One region of the Enterococcus malodoratus genome, then DNA from elsewhere that is predicted to be linked to it. Evidence: predicted binding sites of a transcription regulator. Region 1 holds the regulator's gene; each other region holds the start of a gene.
What was found. The regulator NrdR, encoded in region 1, represses ribonucleotide reductase genes. The targets are predictions, from matches to a motif close to ACACNATATATNGTGT.
Positions count from the first base shown of each region.

Region 1 (6,309 bases):
TCGGTGTGAAACGTCCAGTTCCATTTACAGTAAAAGATGTCGCTTGATAATTTCCTTGCTCGCCTGCACCAGCTTTAGCCAATGCTTCACGCATTTTTTTAGCATCCGTTTGTGGGACATAGACCGCTAACTTTTTCATTTTCACAGTATGCGTATGGATCAAGTAACTTGTATCAACCACTTCTAACATTTCACAGAACCAATCATTCAGTCCATTATGAATAATATCCATGTTTGTATGAGCCGCATAGACTGCAATGTCATTTTTGATCAGATCAGCATACATTTTCGTCTGCACATCATCCGTAGTTAGACGAGAAAACGGACGAAAAATCGGTGGGTGCTTAACGATCAATAAATCGATCTTCTTTTCAATCGCCTCTTCCACGACAGCAGGTCGAACATCTAGACTCATCATAATTCGATCGACTTCTTTGTTCAACGTACCGATATGCAAGCCGACTGGATCGCCTTCTTCAGCCAACCACTCAGGACAATACTGATTAAAGCGTTGGATAAACTTACTTCCCTGCATCTGCAAGTACCTCCTTGATCCATTCGATTTCTTGAGCAACTTCTCGAATTTTTTCTGCAACGTCTTGATCACTTTGGTGTAAACTAGCTAGAATTCTTTCGCTCTTAACAAGTTTATGCTGCCACTTTTCTTGAAAGACAGGATTTCTTTCCTCAAGCAGTATCGGACCAAAAAAAAGTTCCCTTGCTGAATAACTAGGAATCACCGGAATTTTTTCAGCAACAATGATTTCGTACACCTTATTGTTCTCTTCAATGATCGCTTCATTAGTGATCGTGTAGTTCTCATTGACTAACCATTGTCGAAGCTGTCTTTCGCCGACATTCGGCTGTAAAATCAATCGTTCTTTTCCAGAAAGACGATTTTTTTCTTTACCTCGCTGTAAAATATCGCGGATCAACACCCCGCCCATTCCGCAGATGGTAATCGCAGAAATTTCATCGCTTAACTCAACCGCTTCTAGTCCATCCGCCAAACGTACATCAATTTTGTTATCTAAACCATTTTTAGCAACTTGCTTTTTGGCAGATTCATAAGGACCAGATATAACTTCACCAGCGATACCATAAGCTATTTCTTTTTGCAGCATTAAAGCAACCGGCAGATACGCATGATCAGAACCGATATCTGCTAACCGTGCATCCTTTGGTACGAATTCCGCCGCTTTTTGCAAACGGATTGATAAATCCTTGGCATTCATCTCTTCACATCCTAAAAATTATTATAACACTCCTTAAAAAAAGCGCCCTTAAAAAAGTGCTAAATGATAGCGCTTTTTAATAGGGCGTTTGCCTTTTTCTAAGAAAATTTTCCTTTTTTATCCGTTACGGCGATTTTCACCAATCACCCAAATTTCTTTACTTAAATAACGGACACGTTCCATGATTCTTTTAGCCTTCAATGGTTCTTCGTCACCACGTTGGGTAACAGATAAATGTTTTTCCAATTGATCCATGTTGAAGTTTGAAGAAAAGAATGTCGGTAACTGTTCCTGCATCCGATGCTGCAAGATTACCCCTAAAACTTCATCACGAATCCAAGCACTCATAGAATCCGCTCCAATATCATCGATCATCAAAATCGGCGCACGTTTTACCCCGTCCAGCTTAGGCCCCACTTTATCATTAGAAATAGCTTGTTTCATTTCACCAGCAAAAGTAGGAAAATGTAAGAGTGTCGTCTCAAATCCCTTAACAGCCAATTCATGTGCCACGGCTCCAAGTAAATAGGTCTTTCCTACCCCAAAATCCCCAACTAAGAACAGAGCTTTATGAAACATTTTAGGGTTCGCCTCGTATTGATTGATAAAATCTAAAGAAGCTTCCAACGCTTCACTACGTCCAGAGGTCACTTCGAACGTTCGAATAGAAGCCTTTCGAATATCCTTTGGCATATCCAACGAGTTTACTCTATTGCGAACCTCTTCTTCACGTTTCACACGTAGCAGCTCATCAGTTGGAACATACGTCACATCAATAAAATGAAAATTTAGACTTAACTGCGGTTCATAACCTGGTGCAATCATACTCGGGTCTGATGCCAAGTATTTTTTCTTTTCTTGAACAAACTCGTACAACTTAGCAAAAGACTTCTCAATGTCTTCTTGAGTCAGCTTTTCTTTGTGTTCCTCAATAAATTGGCGAACATCTGAGTCGGCCAAAATCTCTTCCATCATTTGGCGGTAACGACCATCGACTCCACGACTTTTAATGATGCGATTCAATTCTTTTCCTACATCTTCCATTAATCGTCACCTTCTTTATTTAAATATTCCGCTAACTTGCGGTTCAATTCAGCTTCTTTTTCAGGTGTTAATTTCGTCTCTTTCGGCGGTTGCTTGATATGCTCAGGCAGAGCCTCTTTGCGACCCGTCCCACGTTTTTGATATGCTGGGCGGCTTGCTTGCGGTTTACGAACCAGCTTTTGATTATTTTCTCGTACATGAGTGATCGCTGCTTCTGGCGTAGTAATCTTCTTTTGGGCCCAATCGTTGGCGATCGCATTCAAATAATTAGCATTGATCACTGCCTGATTTTGAATTACCAAAATATAATTAATGATAATATTGATCACACTCTTCGGCAATAAATTGCGTCCGATCAACTCTTCTAACAATCGAACCTCAGTATTCGTCTCGAAACCGCCCTTTTCACGTTTGATTGCCCGTAGAAATGTAACCGGCGCAATTTTTTTACTTTGAGCAATAATCTCTGATTCTTGTGGCGAAAAGCTACCTGTCTCTACAGCCTTTTCTGTTACAGGTTCTTTAGGTGCAGCTGAAACTTTCGGTCGTTTTTCTTTATTTATCAACTGTCGCAAATAATTAAAGTTCAAACCAGTCTTTTCTCCAGCCGCGGCCTTAGCAACAAACTCAGCCAAGTCTAACTCATTTACTCCATACAATGTTTGAAACGTTTGAAGTTTTTCCCGTTCTTCAGCACCCAGAATCAGATTGAATCGTTTCAACTGCTGACTAAATAAGGTCCAATCAAAATCGGTATTATCTGAAAAACTCGCTTGCGTCTGTTCCAATACTTCCGTTTGGCTAGCGAAAGCTTTATCATCCAATCGATAAACTTCACGAAAGCGTTTCGTAATATTTTTAACTTGCCCTTTATCAAAAAGTTGAGGTTTAAAACGCTCTACTAAACGTTCATAACGCCTTCTTCCAACTTTATCCATTAATAAATAAGACATCAATGGGTCTTGGAAAAATTTTTCCGGAACTACCGGTGAACGTAATTGATAGATCAAACTCATTCCGATCTCATCGTCCGTCTGCTGGTAAGTTTCTAATAGACCGATACCCTCAAGGTGTTCTCGCGCCTTGACTAAATGCATCAATCCAATGTCAATCGCCGCTAATAGATCCGTGTGCATCAAACTAGGACTTTTCCCCTCCAGTGTGACGTCACTAATCAGAGTCAGATATAAACTCGCAGCGTGGCTTCCGATGATCGGCTGGTATAAGTAAAGCAAAGCGTCTTGCTTGCTTTGATCAAGTTGTGGCTCACCATAGACCGTATAAAAGGTGCTGGGTTTTAGTTCTTCTGCCACCAAAAAGCCCCCTACTCTTCATCCGCTGACTTAGCTTTGTCAACGATCTCCTGTAATTCCTTTAGAAATACAGACATATCCTTAAATTGTCGATAAACACTTGCAAAGCGAATATAAGCAATCTCATCGACTTCCATCAAGTCTTCCATGACAAACTCTCCGACTTGACTAGTCGGAACTTCATTTTCTCCCATACTGCGGACACGATTCTCTACGTGATCCACGATCTGTTCCATTTGTTCCATTGCAACTGGGCGTTTTTCTGCAGAACGGATCAATCCACGCAAGATTTTATCCCGACTGAATTCTTCACGGTCACCATTACGCTTAACAACCAATAAAGGCGCTGCTTCAATACGTTCAAAAGTCGTAAAGCGGAACCCACAGCTTTCGCATTCTCTCCGACGGCGAATCGCTCGGCCATCATCAGTTTGCCGACTATCAATTACTCGAGAATTATTATGATTACATCTTGGACAACGCATAATTTCACCCCACACTTTCATAGCTATTCATTAAGTTTTTCTATCGCTCACGATAGAAATGATTTCTGTTATATAGAATTATTTTTTAAAAACAAAAAAAGTTTGAATAAACGGATTAATTTGTTTATATAACATGAGTTTACCATAACCAGCCCGCTAAAAAAAGCGTCGTAATGCTACGACGCTGAATTCTTTAAGAAACAAAATTATTTTCTTTTAGCCAATCCATAACTTGTTGACGCGTTGTTTCTTGCGAACCGCAATTATCAAAGACGATGTCTGCCCTTTTTTTCTTTTCTTCTAATGAAAGCTGGCTGTTGATCCGCCCCAACGCTTCATTTTCCGATAAATTATTTCGTGCGATCAGACGTGTTAATTGAATTTCCGGCGTCACATAGACGACAGCCACCTCATTCATCATCGCTTCGTATTTTCCTTCATACAAAAGCGGTATATCTACGACAACTAAATCACTGGATTGCTCCGCTTCCTTCGCCTGTCTCTCTATTTCACCGCGTATAAACGGATCAAGTGTTTCATTTAATAGTTGACGCTTTTTCTCATCTTGAAAAATTAGCGCACCTAATTTTTTTCGATTTAAGCGCTCATCAGCCAGCAAAATTTCATCGCCAAATACTTTCACCAGTTGTGCTAATCCAGGCGTGTTTGGCTCTACTACTTCTCGTGCGACAATATCTGCATCGACTACTGAAAATCCCTCTGCTTTAAAAATATCTACGACCGTTGATTTTCCACTCGCAATTCCACCAGTGATACCTAACACAAAGCTCATTTCTACACCTTCTTTAATTTTTGGCAATGCGGACAAAGATGCGTGCCTCTTTGGGCAACCTTTATTTTGATGATCGGCGTTCCGCAACGAGAACAAGGGGTGCCTGTTTGCCCATAAACGTGCAGCTCTTGTTGAAAATGACCAGCCTCGCCTAAAGCATTCAAATAGGTTCGAATTGTCGTTCCTCCAGCTTCTTTGGCCTTACTGATGACCTCAATGATTGCTTCACGAAGTCGACGGACTGTTTGCGGGCTCAAAGTATTCGCTGGTTGTTCTGGATGAATTTTGGCCAGCCAAAGAACTTCGTCAACATAAATGTTTCCTAAACCCGCAACGATTTTTTGGTTCAACAGTAATGGTTTAATCATTGTTGAAGATTTCTTAAGCTGCTCCTTGAACAAATCTAAATCAAAGTCATCCTCTGTCGGTTCCGGTCCCAATTGCATTAAACCTTTATAGTCCTTCGCCATTCCTTTTTTTAACAAGGCCATCCGGCCAAATTTTCGTACATCATGATAAACCAATTCAGAACCATCAGTAAAAATGAAGCGCACATGGCTGTGTTTATCTAAAGCTGTTGGCTGTTCAAAATACTCATACTTTCCTTCCATCCGCAAATGCGAAACCATTTCATAATGAGTAAATTGAAAAATCAAATATTTTCCGCGACGCTCCACAGTCTGGATCGTCTCACCGATTAATTGTTGTTGAAAGACCTCAACCTCTGGAAACTCAACGATTCGCGGCCAATACACATCGACTTTTGCGATTGTTTTTCCTTTGACTAAAGAAACCAACCCTTTTCTCACGGTTTCAACCTCTGGTAATTCTGGCATACAATTCACTCCTAGTTCTTATTGATCCAATCAAAAAAATTTATTATCGCAGGTTATTCATTTGTGTTCGACAATTACTAAATAATTTGCTTTCTAAAAGAAGAAGCTGCTCCAATTTTTCGGTTCAGCTTCTTAACTATTATTCAGCATGATTTGTGAAAGAAACTACGGTTCAATTAACCGTACCGTTTCTTTCACAGCTCTACTTTATTTTGCTTCGTACCACGTTTTTCCCCAATTGCTATCAGTCAGCAATGGTACATCTAATTGAACTGTATTTTCCATTACTTCTTTTACCAATTTGTCTAATTGATCCAATTCGCTTTCTGGTACTTCAAAAACTAATTCATCGTGTACTTGCAGCAGCATCGTTGCTTGAAGGTTTTCTTCCTTCAAACGTTTCGCCATTTCGATCATTGCGAGTTTCAAAATATCTGCAGCACTTCCTTGAATCGGTGTATTGATCGCAGTTCGTTCAGCAAATGACCGAAGATTAAAGTTCCGAGCATTAATATCTGGTAAGTAGCGGCGGCGATTATATAAAGTAGCAGCATAGCCTTTGTCTTTTGCTTCGCGGACACTATCTTCCATGTAACGTTTCAC
Region 1 covers NZ_JAQDPG010000002.1:434,757-441,065, forward strand. The annotation lists gene PGP85_RS05425 (Nif3-like dinuclear metal center hexameric protein) at 1-541, opposite strand, end outside; gene PGP85_RS05430 (tRNA (adenine(22)-N(1))-methyltransferase) at 522-1,235, opposite strand; gene dnaI (primosomal protein DnaI) at 1,353-2,279, opposite strand; gene PGP85_RS05440 (DnaD domain protein) at 2,279-3,592, opposite strand; gene nrdR (transcriptional regulator NrdR) at 3,604-4,077, opposite strand; gene coaE (dephospho-CoA kinase) at 4,271-4,870, opposite strand; gene mutM (DNA-formamidopyrimidine glycosylase) at 4,873-5,706, opposite strand; gene polA (DNA polymerase I) at 5,914-6,309, opposite strand, start outside.

Region 2 (6,309 bases), on a different contig from region 1:
TTTAATGTTTGTGTTGTTCTTCTTTTACCGGACAACCACTATCGCAATCTTCACAAAAACTGCCATTTTTGATCCGCCGATAAACGATCACTCCGGCACCGCCGAAGATCAAAACACTTAATATTATAGTTGCCATTCTTTCACCTCTTTGATCTCTTCAATCGTAATTGTCGGTGTTTGTTTAGCAGGTCTTCTAACGACAAAGTAAATCATCGCAATAAGTACAAGGGCCGCTAAAATAAATCCAATACCGATCTCACCATTCTCGAAAATCACATGGCCAAATTGATAAACAATGAAGCTTACCGCATACGCTAATCCGCATTGGTAGCCAATTGCACGCCAAGTCCATTTGATATCGCCCATTTCACGATGAATCGCGCCGATTGCCGCAAAACATGGTGCACACAGCAAGTTAAAGACTAAGAATGAATAACCAGCGATTGGTGTGTAAGCCGCTTGCAATGATTTCCAGATTTCAACACCATTTTCTGCGACTTCAGCATGACGATATAAGATACCAAAAGTGCCGATTACATTTTCTTTTGCTACTAGACCTGTAATGGCCGCAACTGCCCCGCGCCAATCGCCCCAACCTAATGGTGCGAACAACGGAGCAATCAAACCGCCCAACGCTGCCAAAATACTGTCATTTTCGTTCACCGATTGTAAGGTGAAGTTGTAGCTAGAAATAAACCAGATTACGATACTAGAAACAAAAATGATCGTTCCTGCACGCTTAACAAACGCCTTGCTATGGTCGTAAGTATAGCGGATCGTATTGCCGATTCGAGGCATATGATACAACGGAAGTTCCATGATAAATGGTGCAGGATCTCCCGAAAATAGTTTTGTTTTCTTTAATGCAATCCCCGATAAGACGATGGCTCCCATTCCAATAAAGTAAGCAGACGGTGCTACCCAGCTGCTATTTGGGAAAAAGGCGCCGGCAATTAAAGCGATAATCGGCAATTTCGCCGAACAAGGCATAAAGGTCGTCAGCATCGCAGTCATCCGTCGATCTTTTTCATTCTCGATCGTCCGACTTGCCATAACGCCGGGCACCCCGCACCCTGTCGCGATCAACATCGGAATAAATGATTTACCAGACAAGCCAAACTTACGGAAAATCCGATCCATAACGAAGGCGATTCGAGACATATAACCGCAGTCTTCCAATAGCGCCAAACACAGGAAAAGGACCATTAATTGCGGAAGGAAGCCTAAAACAGCCCCAACCCCGGCAATGATTCCATCTAAAATCAAGTTTTGCATCCACTCAGCCACATTCCAAGATTGCAGCGTCGTGCTGACAAAGTTGGGTACGATATCACCAAATAGATTCTCATTCACCCAATCGGTTCCCATCGCCCCGATTGTTTGGATAGCGATGTAATAAATCAGCCACATTACCAAAGCAAAGATCGGCAACGCTAAGAAGCGATTCGTGACAATACGGTCAATTTTATCCGAAATCGATAATTTAAATTGATCCTCATCAACTACGCATAATGTTTTTAAATCCGTAATAAAATTATAACGCTCGTTGATCACTAAACTTTCCGCATCTTCACCAAAGATCTTTTCTGTAATCTTGATGATTTCCTGCAGTTCTTTTTGTTGGATCGAACTTAAATCTAGATCACTTTGCGCACGTTCATCTCGTTCAAATAATTTCAAACTATACCAACGACTGTATTTAGCAACCGCGGTACTGCCAAGAACTTCTTCGATTTCACTAAGTGCAGCTTCTAATCGCTTATCATAATGAGGAAAATTGATTTCCTCCACACCTTTTTTAACTAGATGAAGAGCTTCATTAACTGCTTTATCCAAACCCCAATTTTTTAATGCACTGATTCCAACGACCGGAACCCCTAAGGCATAAGACAATTTATCTAAATTGATTTGCTTGCCGCTTTTCTTGATGATGTCCATCATATTTACAGCAACAACAACAGGAATTCCTGTCTCAATCAGCTGGGTCGTCAAATAAAGATTGCGTTCAAGGTTTGTTCCATCGATAATATTGACGATGGCGTCCGGTGTACCTGATAGCAAATAATCCCGCGCCACTACTTCTTCCGGTGAGTACGGTGAAAGAGAGTATATCCCCGGCAGATCATCGATGATTACTTCAGAATCCTTTTTGTAGACCCCTTCTTTACGCTCAACGGTCACCCCAGGCCAGTTTCCAACAAATTGATTGGTTCCTGTTAGGACATTGAAGGTACTCGTTTTCCCACTGTTGGGATTTCCTGCTAAAGCAATATGAGTCTTCGCCATCTATTCCGCCTCCTTCGATACGACAACCATTTCTGATTCGCTTTTCCGTAAACTTAGTTCATAGCCGCGAACCCGAAGCTCGATTGGGTCACCTAAAGGAGCCAGCTTAACGACCTTGACCTCAGTTCCCTTAGTTAGACCCATGTCCATAAGACGTCGTTTGATTGATCCGCTTCCGTGAACGTTCACGACGACTCCTTGTTCACCAGCTTTTAATTGATCCAATGAAACCCACGTCTGCTGATCTTCCGTTAGGTCTTTCACAAGTATTTTCTTTAATAAAGACTGGGATAAAGCCAGCCGTGTATTATGTAATAAAATAATTCCGTTATCCCCAGAATGATTCACGACGGCAACTTTTGAGCCGACAATCATTCCCAAATCTTGCAGTCGATGCTTTAACTCATTTTCTAAAGTCATTTCGTCAATTTGAACGACATGGTTCAATGAGACATCTGCCAAAGTTGTCATATCTTTCTCCACCTTACTGTTCGACTTCTGTATCTAATTAATAATGAGAATCTTTCTCACTAAGAATAGCTTCATTTGATAGCAAAGTCAATAAATGGTCGAAGATTTTTGCCTTTTCCGAGCAATTTGTTTGACAATCACTGATTTATTTGTTTTAAATCCGGATTTTTCGTTATTAAAAAAACTTATTTTCCGAAAAAAAACATCATTTGAGCTTTTTATCTACTTTGTAAAGGGATTTTTCTTTGCGGTCGTCCGTTTTCAACGTTTTTGCAAAAAACACAAAGAGTAGTATACCACTAAAACTACACCACAATATATGGTGTTTAACGATTGACTTTTCTCCCACATCTTTTATACTAGTAATTGTAGAAATCAGAGGAGGTAGTCTTATGGTAAAAGTCTATTCTAAAAATAATTGCATGCAATGCAAAATGGCCAAACGTTATTTAACTGAGAATCAAATTTCATTTGAAGAAGTCAATATCGACAATGAACCCGAAGCACTAGGTTTTCTAAAAGATCAAGGTTTCCAAAGTGTCCCAGTTATTTTCGGCGGACAGCAAGCCATCATCGGTTTCCGTCCAGATCAATTGAAAGCATTAGCGTAATTCGAAACTTTGCGATCCACGATTGCAAAGTTTCTTCTTTATTATAGATAGAAAAAATGGAAAGATGTGACGAGATGAGTTTAAAAGACCTAGGTGAAGTATCCTACTTCAAGCTGAACAATGAAATTAACCGTCCAGTAAATGGACAGATCCCACTAAATAAAGACAAAGAGGCTTTGGATGCCTTCTTCAAAGAAAATGTGGAACCAAATACCCATGCATTTTCTTCTGTACAAGAAAAGATCGACTATTTAGTAGAAGAAGATTTTATAGAAGCGGCATTCATCAGCAAATACACGACTGCTTTTATCGAGAAACTCTTCAATTACTTAGCGGAGCAAAACTTTACTTTCAAGTCATTCATGGCGGCTTATAAATTTTATTCGCAATATGCATTGAAAAACAATGCAGGGACAGAATATTTAGAAAGCTACGAAGATCGTGTGGCTTTCAATGCGTTGTATTTTGCGGACGGTGATGAAGCGCTGGCATTATCATTAGCCGACGAAATGATTCATCAACGTTACCAACCAGCTACGCCATCCTTCTTAAATGCGGGACGTAAACGCCGCGGTGAATTGGTTTCCTGTTTCTTGATTCAAGTAACAGATGATATGAATAGTATCGGACGCTCAATCAATTCCGCTTTGCAATTATCAAGAATTGGGGGCGGCGTAGGAATCAACCTTTCAAACTTGCGTGAGGCCGGCTCACCAATCAAAGGCTACGACGGTGCTGCTAGCGGTGTCGTTCCAGTCATGAAATTATTTGAAGATAGCTTCTCTTATTCTAATCAGTTAGGTCAACGTCAAGGGGCCGGTGTCGTTTATTTAGACGTCTTCCATCCTGATATTGAGATGTTCCTATCTGCTAAAAAAGAAAATGCCGACGAAAAAATCCGGGTAAAAACACTTTCACTTGGTGTGACTGTTCCTGATAAATTTTACGAGTTGGCTCGTAAAAATGAAGACATGTATTTATTCAGCCCTTACGGTGTTGAACGTGAATATGGCGTACCTTATTCTTACGTCGATATCACAAAAGAATACGATAATTTAGTGGCGAATCCTAATATTCGTAAAAAGAAAATCCGCGCTCGTGATTTAGAAAATGAAATCTCTAAATTACAGCAAGAATCTGGCTATCCATATATCATCAATATCGATACGGCAAACCGTGCCAACCCTGTCGATGGTAAAATTGTTATGAGTAATCTGTGTTCTGAGATCTTACAAGTTCAAACGCCCTCTACTATCAATGGTCGTCAAGAATACGATGTATTGGGAACGGACATTTCATGTAACTTAGGTTCAACCAACATCGTCAACTTAATGGAAAGTCCTGACTTTGGTCAATCCGTCCGGACGATGGTTCGTGCCTTGACTTTCGTTACAGACGAATCCGATATCGAAGTTGTTCCTTCTATTCAAAACGGAAACAATTTGAATCACACGATTGGTTTAGGCGCAATGGGCTTGCACAGCTTCTTTGCAAAACACTTGATGGAATACGGCTCTGAGGAATCAATTGATTTCACTAATATCTATTTCACTTTGTTAAACTATTGGACATTAATGGAAAGCAACGAGATGGCGAAAGAACGCAAGACTGTTTTCCATAACTTCGAAAAATCAGCTTATGCTGATGGTTCTTATTTCGATAAATATACGACAAACGAATTTTTACCTAAAACAGATAAAGTCAAAGAAATCTTCAAAGATATCTTTATTCCGACTGCTGAAGACTGGCAAGCACTAAAAGAAGCCGTTCAAAAAGATGGCTTGTATCACCAAAATCGTTTAGCTGTTGCACCGAATGGCTCGATTTCTTATATCAATGATACAAGTGCCAGCCTGCACCCAATCACTCGTTTGATCGAAGAACGTCAAGAAAAGAAAATTGGTAAGATTTATTATCCAGCGCCTTATTTGAATAATGAAACGTTGCCTTATTATACTTCTGCTTACGATATGGATATGCGGAAAGTCATTGATGTTTATGCGACTGCGCAGCAGCATATCGACCAAGGAATGAGTTTGACGTTGTTTATGCGTTCTGAAATTCCTGAAGGCTTATATGAATGGAAAAAAGAAAGCAAACAAACAACACGTGATTTGAATATCTTGCGCAACTATGCCTTTTATAAAGGCTGCAAATCGATTTACTACGTTCGTACATTCACCGATGACGCCGAAGAAATCGGTTCTAACCAATGTGAAAGCTGCGTAATTTAAGAACTATCTTTTACCTCTCGTACTTTTGTTCGAGAGGTAATGCTATGCGTAATTTATAATTTATCACGTTCCTTTCGTGCCTTTAGTACGTTAACAGAATGATATACAGTTGAAAATCAAATTTATTTTTCGTTTTTCGAAAAATAATTACCTTGAAGCGAAGTAGGAGGAATATTCATGGCAGAAACTTATTACGAAGCCATTAACTGGAATGAAATCGAAGACGTCATCGATAAATCGACGTGGGAAAAATTAACGGAACAATTTTGGTTGGATACGCGGATCCCGCTATCTAATGACTTAGATGATTGGCGCAAATTATCATCTTTGGAAAAGGATGTCGTAGGACATGTATTCGGCGGCTTAACATTGCTAGATACTGTTCAATCAGAAAGCGGAATGGATCAACTACGTAAAGATGTTCGTACTCCACATGAAGAAGCCGTGCTGAACAATATCCAATTTATGGAATCTGTCCATGCCAAAAGCTATTCATCTATTTTCAGTACATTAAATACAAAAACTGAAATCAACGAGATTTTTGAATGGACCAACACGAATCCTTATCTGCAAAAAAAAGCAGAACGGATCAACGAAATCTATAAAAATGGCACTCCTTTGGAAAAGAAAATCGCCAGTGTCTTTTTAGAAACATTTCTTTTCTATTCTGGTTTCTATACCCCGCTTTATTATTTAGGAAATAACAA
Region 2 covers NZ_JAQDPG010000003.1:107,115-113,423, forward strand. The annotation lists gene PGP85_RS06395 (FeoB-associated Cys-rich membrane protein) at 2-136, opposite strand; gene feoB (ferrous iron transport protein B) at 124-2,286, opposite strand; gene PGP85_RS06405 (FeoA family protein) at 2,287-2,757, opposite strand; gene nrdH (glutaredoxin-like protein NrdH) at 3,150-3,368, shown strand; gene nrdE (class 1b ribonucleoside-diphosphate reductase subunit alpha) at 3,443-5,602, shown strand; gene nrdF (class 1b ribonucleoside-diphosphate reductase subunit beta) at 5,780-6,309, shown strand, end outside.
Region 2: the regulator NrdR is predicted to act here: its motif matches at 3,068-3,083, upstream of nrdH (glutaredoxin-like protein NrdH).

Region 3 (6,309 bases), on a different contig from region 1:
AAGCTAATAACTGCTGATATAAATATTTCATAACCATCCTCTTCTATTCAGTTTATTGATTACCCTTACAATAACTTATTATCAAATCAAAAAAGCGGAATTCATTGAAAAATCAAATAATTTTCTTATTTAATGTAAGAACAGTCCGTCTGGCCGATATGATAAAATCAGCTTTTTTATCCACCTGCAAAATGCTACACTTAAAAGGATTGGAAACGCATATATCATTTTCGAACGAAAAAAAACTGCGAGGTGCTGGTGTGACAATTGATGAATCCAACGTAGATTCCGCGTTGCTTTTAAAAAAATACGTGCGGGATAAGCGCGTGTTAGACGTATCTGAAATCCAAAAGCTTTTAGAAAATTCAGAGGTCATCACTAAAATTTTGGCCGAGCCATATCGTACAGATACTTTTACAGGGCTGCGCAAACTAGAATTTTTATTAATCGAACTATCAGAAATCCCCTATTTCGAACGCATGGAGCAAGTCCAAACAATGTTAGAAACGCTGCACAGCTATATAAATTACGCTGAAGGTTTTTCATTAACGGGAAAACAATCCGGTGTTTTAGCATGCCACAATGCGATTTGCACATTGATTTTCCTGCGCGCCGGAAAAAAAGAATGGGCGGAAAAAGGGATTCAGTGGATCATTTCTTATTTTCCATTCGGTAAGAATATTGCTTCAAACTGGCATGGCAAGGATCTCTTTCATCGTTTTGGCGGATGTGTTGGAAATTCTCCCTGCTATGATGGTTTAGTCAAATCGGTTAAGGCTCTTTCAGAGTATACTGCTAAATACGGCGATTATCCTGGATTACAAACAAAATTGCAGCAAGGATTGGACTATATTTTGGCGCATCGCGTTATTTTTCATCAAAACAGCGACGAGTATTTATATGATGATCTAATCACGCTTTTCTATCCTTACCCCTATCGTACGAATATTATTGAAGCATTAGGCGTTATGAAGACAGAGGATTTGTTGGATCGTGCTGAATGCCAGGCAGCCTTAGACTATTTGAAAGAGAAGCAACAGGATAATGGTTTTTGGCAATCCGAAAAGATTTTTATGAAGAGTTCCTGGATTCCTTTTGATCCAATCAAAAAGCCCGGCACATGGATTACTGATGAAATGGAATGGCTCTTAGAATAAAAAAAATGACCCTGACGACTATCTCCATGTCATCAAGGTCATTTTTTATTAGTGACTCAAATGGTAATACTCTTCTTCCATCTGCTGCATTCTTTCCCGTTCTTTCTTGTTATACCATGGGGAAACTGTGAATGCCAGAACATCATTGATCAGATACACCGAACTATTTACAAACATCGCCAAACTTGCGGCGCCGTGTCTGAATGAAATGTACCAAAGAACCATTTGTGCAAGTCCTGAAGCCAGCCACCAGAAATATTGATTATTGTAACGTAAGAAGCTGATAATTCCTGCACTCAAACTGATTGAAAAGGCAATTGCATCAACCCAAGGACGTGGATCATCCGTGAAGCGTTGGATCAAATAACCAGAAACGAAGTAGACGACAATGGTACTGATAATGGCAGTAAACCAAGTTTTTCCAGTAAATTTCCGAATTTTAGACGCCATATTGTGGTTCCATTCTTTGCTTAGCAGCACCGGAATATCCAGCGTGATCATATAGGCGATCTGTTCACCGATACTTAAATAGTTTTTTGCTGAATAACCGACATAAATAAAGCAGATTGCAGAAATAATCCCTAGCACACCATTCACTGACTTAGCAGCATTGATTGAAAGAATACATAATACACCCACAGTTGTTCCGATGAATGTGATCACTGTCAACAGTGTGAAGGGTTGATTGACTAAAGTCATGATTTGGCACCCTAAGCTGAAGAAAAAGAGATAATAATTTTGTTGCGGCCACCCTTTTAATTGGTGAAGTAAAAATTTGAAATAATTTAACATGATTGGCTCCTTCTAAAAAACGGTCGTTCTTTTTTTGTTTTGAAAAATGGAAATACTAAAAAATACCTTTTTCAATATTCCCAGTTGAATAATAGCTGGAGTGTTTAGGCTCCTGAAGATTCAATTTGTTTGTCTCTTCCTTGATCTGTTTGATCACTGTCTCTGCTGCTTGCGGATCAGCCACAAAATCGTAACGGTCTCCGTCAATCTGAATTTTCGGACAGATATCAAAATTGTCATACCATTGCTGATAGCGCTCGTTGACCATTCGATAATAGTCGTACAGCTCAGGATTCGCGGCGATTTGTTCATAATCACGTCCGCGTTTTTCGATCCGATCCAGCATCACATCAAAAGAAACCTTGATATGAACTAGCAGATCCGGTCTTTTTTTCGGTGCGGTGTGCTCCAATTCCTTCAACATAGTATCTAGTAAATTGTCGTATTGCAGCACCTCATCTTGACTTACCCGACCAAGATCGGCATTCAAGTGAAACAGCAGACTGTCCTCATAAATTGAACGGTCCAGCACATTATCTGCTTGTTTTAAGGCATCCTTCATCGCCAAAAAACGTTTATTTAAAAAGAATATTTGTAATAGAAATGTGTATTTTTCTGGATTCGAGTAAAACAATGGCAGTACTTCGTTATCATCCACGTTCTCATAAAATGGTCTTGAGTTCATTTCCTGCGACAACATATCTGTCAAACTGCTTTTACCCGCACCAATCGTGCCAGCTATTAATAGCATCGTTTCATCCATCCCTTCTCAATAACTAATTATTTCTTTTAAATCCTTGATAATAGTACTCCTAAATTTTTTTGAAGTAAAGTCTAGATTTTGTGTATTTTTAGTGATATGTAAATAAACAACACAATATATAGTGTTGTCGAGAAACAAATAATGAAGGTGCTTTCTTGCCTTTTTGTACATTAAAAAAACCTCAATGCTCAAGCAAAGAGGTTTTCGGTGATTAATAATCAAACTGACGATAGTAACGACGAATGTCCAAAGGATGACAATTCAGTTTTTCAACATGAGCATCGATTCGTTGAGTCACACAATGCATTAATAAGTGCGGCAAAACTCTGCCGCGATTTTTTTCACTGATGCCTTCGATCGGATAATCCTTTGAGTCAATCAATGTATAGTTTCCACAGATACGCGGCAACAAATTTTTCACTCGTTCCGCCAATGGACGCTGCTCATCTTCGCCCAAGAATAGCGTTACTGCTGTTGTTTCATCAACAATTTCCAATGTACCATGCAAGAATTCTGCTGCATGGATTGATTTCGAACGCAGCCAGCTTTGCTCTTCCCAGTAGCACATTGCATAAGAGTATACGGCTCCCCATTGATTTCCGGCACCGATAAAGTAATGCATCGCATCATGGCGATGTTTTTCAGCAAACTCACGCCCAAACTCATCCGCTTGTTTTTCTGCTTCAACAAGCCCTTTCGCTAGAGATTGCTCCAACTCACCATAATAGTCTGCATAATCAGGAAAGTCGCCATTGTTCTTCAACAAACGATCCGCCGCCATAAAGAATTTAATCTGCTCTGTTCCCGGTGCAGGATAGGTGATGACATGATCGCAGCTTTCAGCTAAGCTTGTTCCCGCTGTGTCAACAAAACCAAGTAACGTAGCCCCGACCTTTTTGATTTCATTGACTGCTTTTACCACTTCTTCGGTTGTTCCTGTCACAGAGGAAAGGATCACCAACGAATCTTTGGTCAGTCTTCGGTTTCCTGTCGTATAGTATTCCGCCGCATGCTGCACATAGACAGGTAAATCACTGCGTCCATTGACATAGGTTACCGCCTGCATAGCCGAAGCATAAGTTCCGCCAATCCCTAAGTAAAAAATATTGTCGTAGCCTTTTTCCCAAACCTCATCAATGATTTTTTCTACCTGCGGACGTAATTCCAACGCGCCTTGAATATCCTCAATCTGTTGCTGCTCATCAAATTTCAACATGTTATAAACTCCTCAACTTTTATATTTTACTTTTTAATACAGAATCAAAATCATCAAAAATTCGTTTACTCAAATCAATTCCTTTTACCGTTGCGGTACGATAGGCGATCAATTGGAAAGGAATGATCAGTAATAATGGAGAGAATATCTCCGAAATAGTGATATCTAAGCCTAAAACAGCGGCATCCGAACTTTTTTCTGTCGTGACTTTTAAGATTTTTCCAACATAACTGTCCATGTAATCTGCTAATGCTTGCGATCGACTTTGGTTTACGCTAGGCGTTTCGATGAAGAATAATGTATGCTCCCAATCAGCTTCCAGATAAGGCCCGTGCATATACGCTTCTAATTCAAAGCCTTGACTTGGGCGGCGAACCGTTTCAGTGAACTTTGTTTCAAATTCCTTCGCCACACCCCAGTTTGGTCCGTAGCCCAACGCCACAAAACGACCGCCAAGTTTCAGCAGATTTTCGTGATGGTCAAAAAAAACATTGGACTTATCGATCACACTTTGAATGCTGCTGATTATTTCCAGTAACTCTTGCTTCAACTCTGCCAATCGCTGCTCATCGATCTGATTTTTCGAAACGCCGACTTTGATCGCCAACAGGATCAATTGCATAACTGTCGCTGAAAATCCTTTCGTAACAAATCCGACTGTTTCAATGCCCATATTCAAATCGATTACCTTATCGACCACCTGAGCAATCGGACTCGTTAAATCACTGGTTAAAACGATCCGTTGAATCTCACTTTTATGCAGATTCTGCATAGCATCGATCGTAGACGCACTTTTTCCGCTTTGTGAGACACCGATAATCGTATCCGTTCCTTTGATCAATCGACCATAATGTTTGAAATTATAGGGCTCCTCGATCGTGATGCTGACATCAGCGAGTTTTTCGAAAGCAATTTTAGCCGATAAACAGGCATTAAAGGAGGAGCCAGTCGCCAAGACCGTTACGGTGCCCATCTTGGCTAAACTTGGATCACTAGAAAAATCATACATCTGCAAAATGTTCGTCAATGTCTCCTGCTCTTGATTGATATAATCAAGCATCGTCATCGTTGTCATACTAATCCTCCATTCTTAAAAGAGACCGATCCATGAACCTAGGATGCCGAAAATAGCTAATCCTAGTAAAATAGTCAGTGCCTTCACTTCTTTTTTTAATAGATAAAAGACAGCGCCAAAAGCTCCAAGGGATAGGATTCTTGGTACGATATCATCAAAAATACTTTGAACCGTCACTGCGTTTTCACCTGTACCGATCTTCAATGGAATATTAATATCGATCATGGATGCGGTCATCCCGCCCACGACCATCAACCCGATGATTGAGGCACCAAGTGTCAAACTGCCCATCATGCCATTTTCCTGGATTTTCTTTAAAAAGCCTGTTCCAAGCTTATAACCCCAAGATGTAGCGAAATAACGGAACAATAAATGTGGGATATTAAAGATCAAGACGAATAAAATCGGGCCTAAAATATTTCCCTGCACTGCCAGCGACGTTCCCACACCAGTAGCGATCAAACGCAGTGTGCCCCAAAAGAATGAGTCGCCGATCCCAGCCAATGGTCCCATCAGCGAGGTCTTGATATTATCAATTGTGGAGACATCAAAATTGGCATCATTGGCGTTCTCTTCCTCCATCGCCGCATTTATTCCTAAGATCAACGTCACGATATGCGGTGTCGTGTTAAAGAATTCCAAATGACGTTTCAAAGCAGAGGACATACTTTCTTTGGTTCTATATAATTTTTTCAGAATTGGAATCATGGCATAGCAGTAGGCGAGATTCATTTGACGTTCATAATTCCATGAGAATTCCATTTGGAATGACCGCCAAAATACCTTACTCAAATCCTTCTTCGTGATCTTCAATTCCTTATTTTCATTAGAAGTCATCATCATCAACTACCTCCCCTGTTGACGTTTGTGCACTATTATTCTGTCCACCACGTATATTCATAATATTCACGACAACAACCGCTACGATCGCACCCAAAATAGCGATTCCAGTAACCGGAATTTCTAAGTAAGCCGCCAAAGCGAAGCCTAAGAAGAAATACGGCGCGACTTGTTTGTTGATCAATAAACGTGCCAGCATCGCGAACCCGAGTGCCGGGATCAATCCCGTAGCTACCGATAAACCGTGTTGAATAAACGCTGGAATCATATCTAATAAATTCCCGACCGTTTTGCTTCCAACCATGAATGAGATCATAACCACTAAACCAAGCATCAACGATAGTCCAAAGCCGGCTGTCAAATGCATCCGTTCGACACCTTTATAATCGCCATTTTCCGCATATTTATCGGCTTTTTGGTTCATGACAGGAATCATGATTCCTAAGTAAATATTTTTCAAAATCAA
Region 3 covers NZ_JAQDPG010000001.1:461,956-468,264, forward strand. The annotation lists gene PGP85_RS02265 (sensor histidine kinase) at 1-31, opposite strand, end outside; gene PGP85_RS02270 (hypothetical protein) at 261-1,157, shown strand; gene pnuC (nicotinamide riboside transporter PnuC) at 1,206-1,949, opposite strand; gene PGP85_RS02280 (deoxynucleoside kinase) at 2,005-2,712, opposite strand; gene PGP85_RS02285 (SIS domain-containing protein) at 2,924-3,928, opposite strand; gene PGP85_RS02290 (SIS domain-containing protein) at 3,948-5,003, opposite strand; gene PGP85_RS02295 (PTS system mannose/fructose/sorbose family transporter subunit IID) at 5,019-5,846, opposite strand; gene PGP85_RS02300 (PTS mannose/fructose/sorbose/N-acetylgalactosamine transporter subunit IIC) at 5,830-6,309, opposite strand, start outside.
Region 3: the regulator NrdR is predicted to act here: its motif matches at 2,822-2,837, upstream of PGP85_RS02280 (deoxynucleoside kinase).

Region 4 (6,309 bases), on a different contig from region 1:
GACGACTTCACCTTGGGCTAAAGATTTTTTAACATCAATGATCCGTTGGTTGGCACTGCCGCGGAATTGCAGCATCAGGTTCTTTTGGCTAATTTCAAAGCGGCCATCAACGAGAATGTCGATCTTACTCAACATTTCAAGCTTATCTTCGCTGTCCTGCAGCAGCTCTTCGAAGGTGTAGCCGCTCCAAGACCAGATGTCTTTGCTGTCGCCGAACTCCGCATGAATCCGATCGATCACTCGTAAGCAGACTTGGGTATTCAAAAAGGGTTCGCCGCCCAAGAGGGTGATTCCTTGGACATAATCGTGGGCAGTATCAGCAATCAGCTGATCTTCTATTTCTTGAGTAAAAGGTTTGCCGTAATGGAAGTTTTGCGCCGCGGCGTTGAAGCAGCCTTCGCAAGCAAAGGGGCAGCCGCTGACATATAAACTATTGCGGACACCTTCACCATCGACAAAGTTAAAGGGTTTATAGTCGGCGATATATTGCTGGCTCAAATCACTTGCCAGCCATTCTTTTGGTTTAGGATTACGCATATTTTTCACCTTTCAAGTAAAACAGGGAGCGGCAAAGAGCGCCGTCCCTGTCAATCGTATTTCTGTTTGGCTTTACCAACACGCTTTACAAAAAGTTGAGCGGATTCGTGAAGTCTTTTTTATTTCATGTGTTTTACGCGCGAAGCGATTTCTTCGTGACGACCATGAACCATTGGACGTGCTTGAGGATTTCCTAAGTAGCCGCAAGTCCGTTTAACAACGTCACACGTTTTTGGATCGTGGTTGCCGCATTGCGGACATTCAAAGCCAAGTTTAGTTGGTTTGAAATCTCCTTCAAAGCCGCATTCATAACAGTGATCGATCGGTGTATTGGTGCCTAAGTAACCGATGCGGTCATAGCCGTAATCCCAAACAGCTTCCAATGATTTTGGATTTTGTTGAAGGACAGGGTATTCGCAGTAATGAATGAAACCGCCGGAACAATATTTAGGATAATCTTTTTCGAAGTCCAATTTTTCAAACGGTGTTGGGTTTTTACGAACATCGTAATGGAAACTATTTGTATAGTAGTCTTTGTCCGTAATGTTTTCAACAATCCCAAAACGTTCTGTATCTAAACGGCAGAAACGGTCAGTCAAACTTTCGCTTGGTGTTGAATAAACACTGAAGTGATAGCCGTATTCGTTGCCCCAAGTATCCGCATGTTCCTTTAAGTCTTTCATGATGTCGATAGTAAATTCTTTGGCTTCTGGGTTATTCTCCCATTCGCCGCCGTAAAAGGCACTAGCCACTTCGTAAAGACCGATATAGCCTAAAGAAATCGTTGCCCGTTTGTTTTTGAATAGTTCGTTGACTGAATCCGTCCGATTCAAACGTTTGCCGAAAGCCCCGTATTGATAAAGGATCGGCGCATTCGCCGGAGTTGCTTCTTTACAACGATCGATCCGGAAAACCAACGCGTCTTTAGCGATTTGCAGGCGTTCTTCCAACAATGACCAGAATTTTTCTTTGTTCCCGGCTGCTTCTAAAGCGATCCGCGGTAAGTTCAAGGTAACAACCCCAAGGTTCATACGGCCCGCGTTAACTTCTTCGCCATTTTCATCTTTCCAGCCTTGTAGGAATGAGCGACAGCCCATTGGTACTTTGAAGCTTCCAGTTAAATCAATCAATTTATCGTAATTCAAAATATCCGGATACATCCGTTTAGTTGCACATTCTAACGCTAATTCTTTGATGTCGTAGTTTGGATCTGTTGGTTCTAGGTTTGTACCGCGACGTAAGGTAAAGATTAGTTTAGGGAAGATCGCTGTCCGTTTTTCACTGCCTAGTCCTTCAATCCGAATTTGTAAAATCGCTTTTTGGATTTCACGTTCGAACCAATCCGTGCCAAGACCGAAACCTAAAGAGGTGAACGGTGTTTGACCATTTGAAGTGAACAATGTGTTGATTTCGTATTCTAAACTTTGCATCGCATCGTAAATATCTTTACGTGTTTTTTGTTTAGCGAAAGCTTTTTGTTTTTCAGGATTATCGATCCATTCTTCAGCGTCCTTTAAGTGTTTATCGTAATTTAGGCGCGCAAAAGGAGCTAATAGTTCGTCCGTACGATCCGCAGAACAGCCGCCGTATTGGCTTGATGCCACATTCGCGATGATCTGAGAAATCTGTGCAGTCGCAGTTTGAATTGATTTAGGGCTTTCTACTTCGGCATTCCCGATTTTAAAACCGTCGTTTAGCATCCCTTTGAAATCGATCAAACAGCAGTTAGTCATTGGTGTATATGGATGGTAGTCCAAATCATGATAATGGATGTCGCCTTTTTGATGGGCATTTGCGACATGCGGCGGCAACATTTTTAACCCGATGGATTTACCGACGATTCCGGCGGTCAAATCACGCTGTGTGTTAAAAACATCACTATCCTTATTCGCATTTTCATTAACGACGGTTTGATCCTTATTGATCAATTTCCCAATCGTAAAGTTGATATCAGTTGCTTTGCTGCGTTGGAAATCACGACGTGTCCGGTAATTGATATATTCCTCAGCCAATCCATATTCATTGTGTTCTAATAGGATATGCTCCACGATGTTTTGGATTTCATAAATTTTAATGTCGCTGGTGAAACGTTCTGAAATTTCTGCATCTACCCGTTCAACGATTGATTGGATACGTTCATGAGCCAATGGGTCGATTGATCCCTTAATTTTAGTTTCTGCTTTGATCAAGGCATCATAAATTTTTTGATCATCAAACGCTGTGTGACGACCATCACGTTTTACGACCTTAATATTTTTTAGCGACGGCTGATATTCGTTAATTAACGAATCCTTAGTATGGATTTCCATCATTACAAACACTCCATTTCCTTTAAAGTTCATTATCAATCATATAGTATTTCTGATGTGGTTGCAACGATATATGGTACTTATTTTTCGGCAAAAAAGAAAAACACACTATATATAGTGTGCTGGTTTACTGAAAGATAAAAGAAAGCTGATAAGGGCAAGCTTCCAAATAAGATAAAATAACTTAAAAATATTTTTCCAGAAAAGTGAAAAAAATGTAAGATTATTGAAGGTCGTTTCACATAAGAATCCGACTCAACTATGATACCATAAAAGAAAAAAATTTGGATACAAAAAAAGGATTTCCTTTAAATTTTTAACTCAGAAAAATTCATTCTTTGCGCAGGCGTTCACTTAAGAATATCTGCCGGAATTTGCAGCATGTGCGGAGTATCAAAAATAAATCTTTGAATCCGAGATAGGAGGACCACATGGAGAAAATTATCAACGTCCAGCATCTAAGTAAAAGTTATGGTTCGCGAAACAATAAAGTGAAGGTCCTGAACGATCTGAACTTCTCTGTAGAAAAGGGCGAGTTTGTCGGTATCATGGGGCCGAGCGGAGCCGGAAAAACGACTTTGATGAATATTCTTTCGACGATCTTGTTACCCACGATGGGGTCTGTAAAAATTGCCGGATCGGATATTACTCAGATGCGTGAAAATAGGCTGACTGATTTCCGACGAGAAAATCTGGGTTTCATTTTTCAAGATTTCAATCTGGTCGATAGTTTGACTGTGAAGGACAACATTATTTTGCCGCTGGCAGTCAGCAAGCTTTCAAATGACGAGATTGCAGAACGGGTAGCTCGTTTGACGAGAATTTTAAAAATCGATCGGATTTTGGATCGCTATCCGGAAGAAATATCGATTGGACAGCAGCAGCGTACCGCGGCTGCGCGGGCATTGATCAGCCGGCCCAAGGTTCTTTTTGCGGACGAACCGACGGGGTCATTGGATTCGAAGGCGGCAACGGAGTTTTTGAATTACTTGGACGAAGTCAATCTGCATGAAGAGACGACGATTCTGATGGTAACGCATGATCCATACACTGCCAGTTATTGTAATCGGGTCTTGTTTATTAAAGACGGACGTTTCTTCTCTGAAATCGTGCGGCGTTCTTCTCGTAAAGATTTCTTTGAAAAAGTTATCGATATGCAGGCAACGATCGGCGGAGGAGGGAAGGCCAATGCTGATTAGCATCATTTGGCGCGGCTTTAAAAAACAACTGTCGAACTATTTGATCTTTTTCTTCAGTCTGATTTTTGCGGTAATGGTTTATTATTCCTTCACAGCGATGACCTATGAGCAGCCGCTGATCCGCAGTGCCGGCAAGAATACTCAGTTGGTTGGGATGTTGGGCTTCGGCAGTTTTGCGGTGGTCGTGATCTTGCTGTTTTTTATGGTCAATACGAACCGCTTTTTTATTGAAAATCGCCGCAAGGACATCAGCATCTTTCATTTATATGGCTTAAATTACTATCAGATCTGTCTGTGGTTTATTTTAGAGATTCTGTTCATTGGGATTTTTTCTTTTGCGGTAGGCATTAGTTTGGGTGTTTTGCTGTCAAAGCTCTTTAGTATGATTCTTGTCAAAGCAATGGATCTGCCGCTGAAGGTTCACTTCTTTTTCTCAACAGATGCGATCCTGGCAACCGGGTTAGTTATTCTGTTTATTCTGGCGGTAGTTTCTTTTCAGATTTTATGGCTGGTATCGGGTTCTAAGTTCTCACATTTAAAAAAACTTCGACTGCGTAAGATTCAGGCTATGAAGATTCCATTGTGGCAGAAGGTTTTTGGCTCGATTGGTGCACTATTTTTACTGAGCGGTTGGCTAATGGCGATCACCTATATTATTCTTGCCCGCAAAGCCAGTGATTATTTTGGCCTGTTTCAAGGAAATGCGTTGCTGATGGGTCTCATTTTTGTGCTATGTGTGATCGGCAGCTATTTGTTCTTTGCCTTTACATTACGCTGGTACAATTCTTACCGCCCCAAACGCTTAAACAAAAATCTTGGTATATTATCAAGAAGTGAATGGCAGCTGCGGCTTTTTAGTGAATGGCGCTTCTTCGGGTCCATTACAGTCGCCTTAGGGTTGGCTTTAGCATTTTTAGGTGGGATGGCAGCGGTCGCCTCGCTGGAAATGCGTTCGGTAAACGAGATTGCCCCGACTTCATTAATGATCACACGGCAAAGTTATGAAAAGCTTGCACCAAAATTGCAAAGCGTGGCACCGTATCAGCGGCAATCACTTCACTTCAAAGCAGTACCGGGAAAACAAAATGTCGAAATTTCGGGTGAAGGGACGAATTCGCAACCGGAAATTATGGACATGGTTTCTATCTCGGATTATCGTGCCTTTCAAAAGATAAATCCTACATTGGAGGATATTCAATTAAAGTCTGCTCGTTCGGCCGTTGTTTTGAGTTCGTACCAGCGCTACTTTAATGATTACACCCGTTACAGCAAGAGTATTTATTTAAAACAAGGCAAGCTGACGGTGCAAAGAACGCATCCGAACTTCTTTGGTGATATGAGCCTGCGGTATGGAACCGGAATGATCGTTGTTTCGGATGAAATTTTTAATGAAACACCTGGGCTTTCCTATACGATCGAAGCGATTGACGTTGCCCCTCAGAATGAGAACAAATTGAATCATCTGATTCGTCAAAATCTTAAGGGGGATTGGGATTATCCGATTCATTATGATCTATCATGGAAGAATAAACAGATCGTCGGGGAGATCACAGCAGGAGAAGGACCTAAAAAGGATGGATCGACGATTTATCGATCAGAATATACGTCGCATCAGGAAAATTATCGATCGACACGCAGCAGTCTCGGTTTGATCCTATTCGTAGTGACCTTCGTAACGACCACTTTCATCATTACGACGGCCAGTATGGTTACGTTGCGGCAGCTTTCGGAATTCAAGCAGAAACGGAAAAAATATGGGTTGCTGCGGCAAATGGGAATTCCCGATAAAGCCATTTACCGCGAAATCAATCATGAGAATCGAGTGGTGTTCTTCATCCCAGCGATTTTAGCGTTGATTCACAGTATGCTGGCAATCTCGGTATTCTCTCACATCGCAAAAAATGCCAATTATGGTTTTGTTTATCTCTTCTGCGGCTTGATGCTGATCGTCTATGCGCTATTCTATTGGGTAACATGTGTGTATCAGAAGAAAATATTATAGGTAAGAGGAGCGGCATGGTTTAAAAATCCATGCCGCTCCTTTTTACATTTTTTGACGATTTTTTCCGAATGGAATAATTAGGCAAAAAAGCTGGTCGAACCTTGTAACGCTTGCGTCTCATAGCATTGAGGGCTTTTTCACGGTTAGGATTATTAGATGTGACAAAACTGTTCGTTTGAAAACGTTATATGTAAGGGTATAAAATGGTAAATTTTTTTACAACGAACTATAATTGCACTAAATAAAAGGGAGAGGGCACTAA
Region 4 covers NZ_JAQDPG010000003.1:186,765-193,073, reverse strand. The annotation lists gene nrdG (anaerobic ribonucleoside-triphosphate reductase activating protein) at 1-537, opposite strand, end outside; gene nrdD (anaerobic ribonucleoside-triphosphate reductase) at 657-2,849, opposite strand; gene PGP85_RS06840 (ABC transporter ATP-binding protein) at 3,278-4,045, shown strand; gene PGP85_RS06835 (FtsX-like permease family protein) at 4,035-6,047, shown strand.
Region 4: the regulator NrdR is predicted to act here: its motif matches at 2,952-2,967, upstream of nrdD (anaerobic ribonucleoside-triphosphate reductase).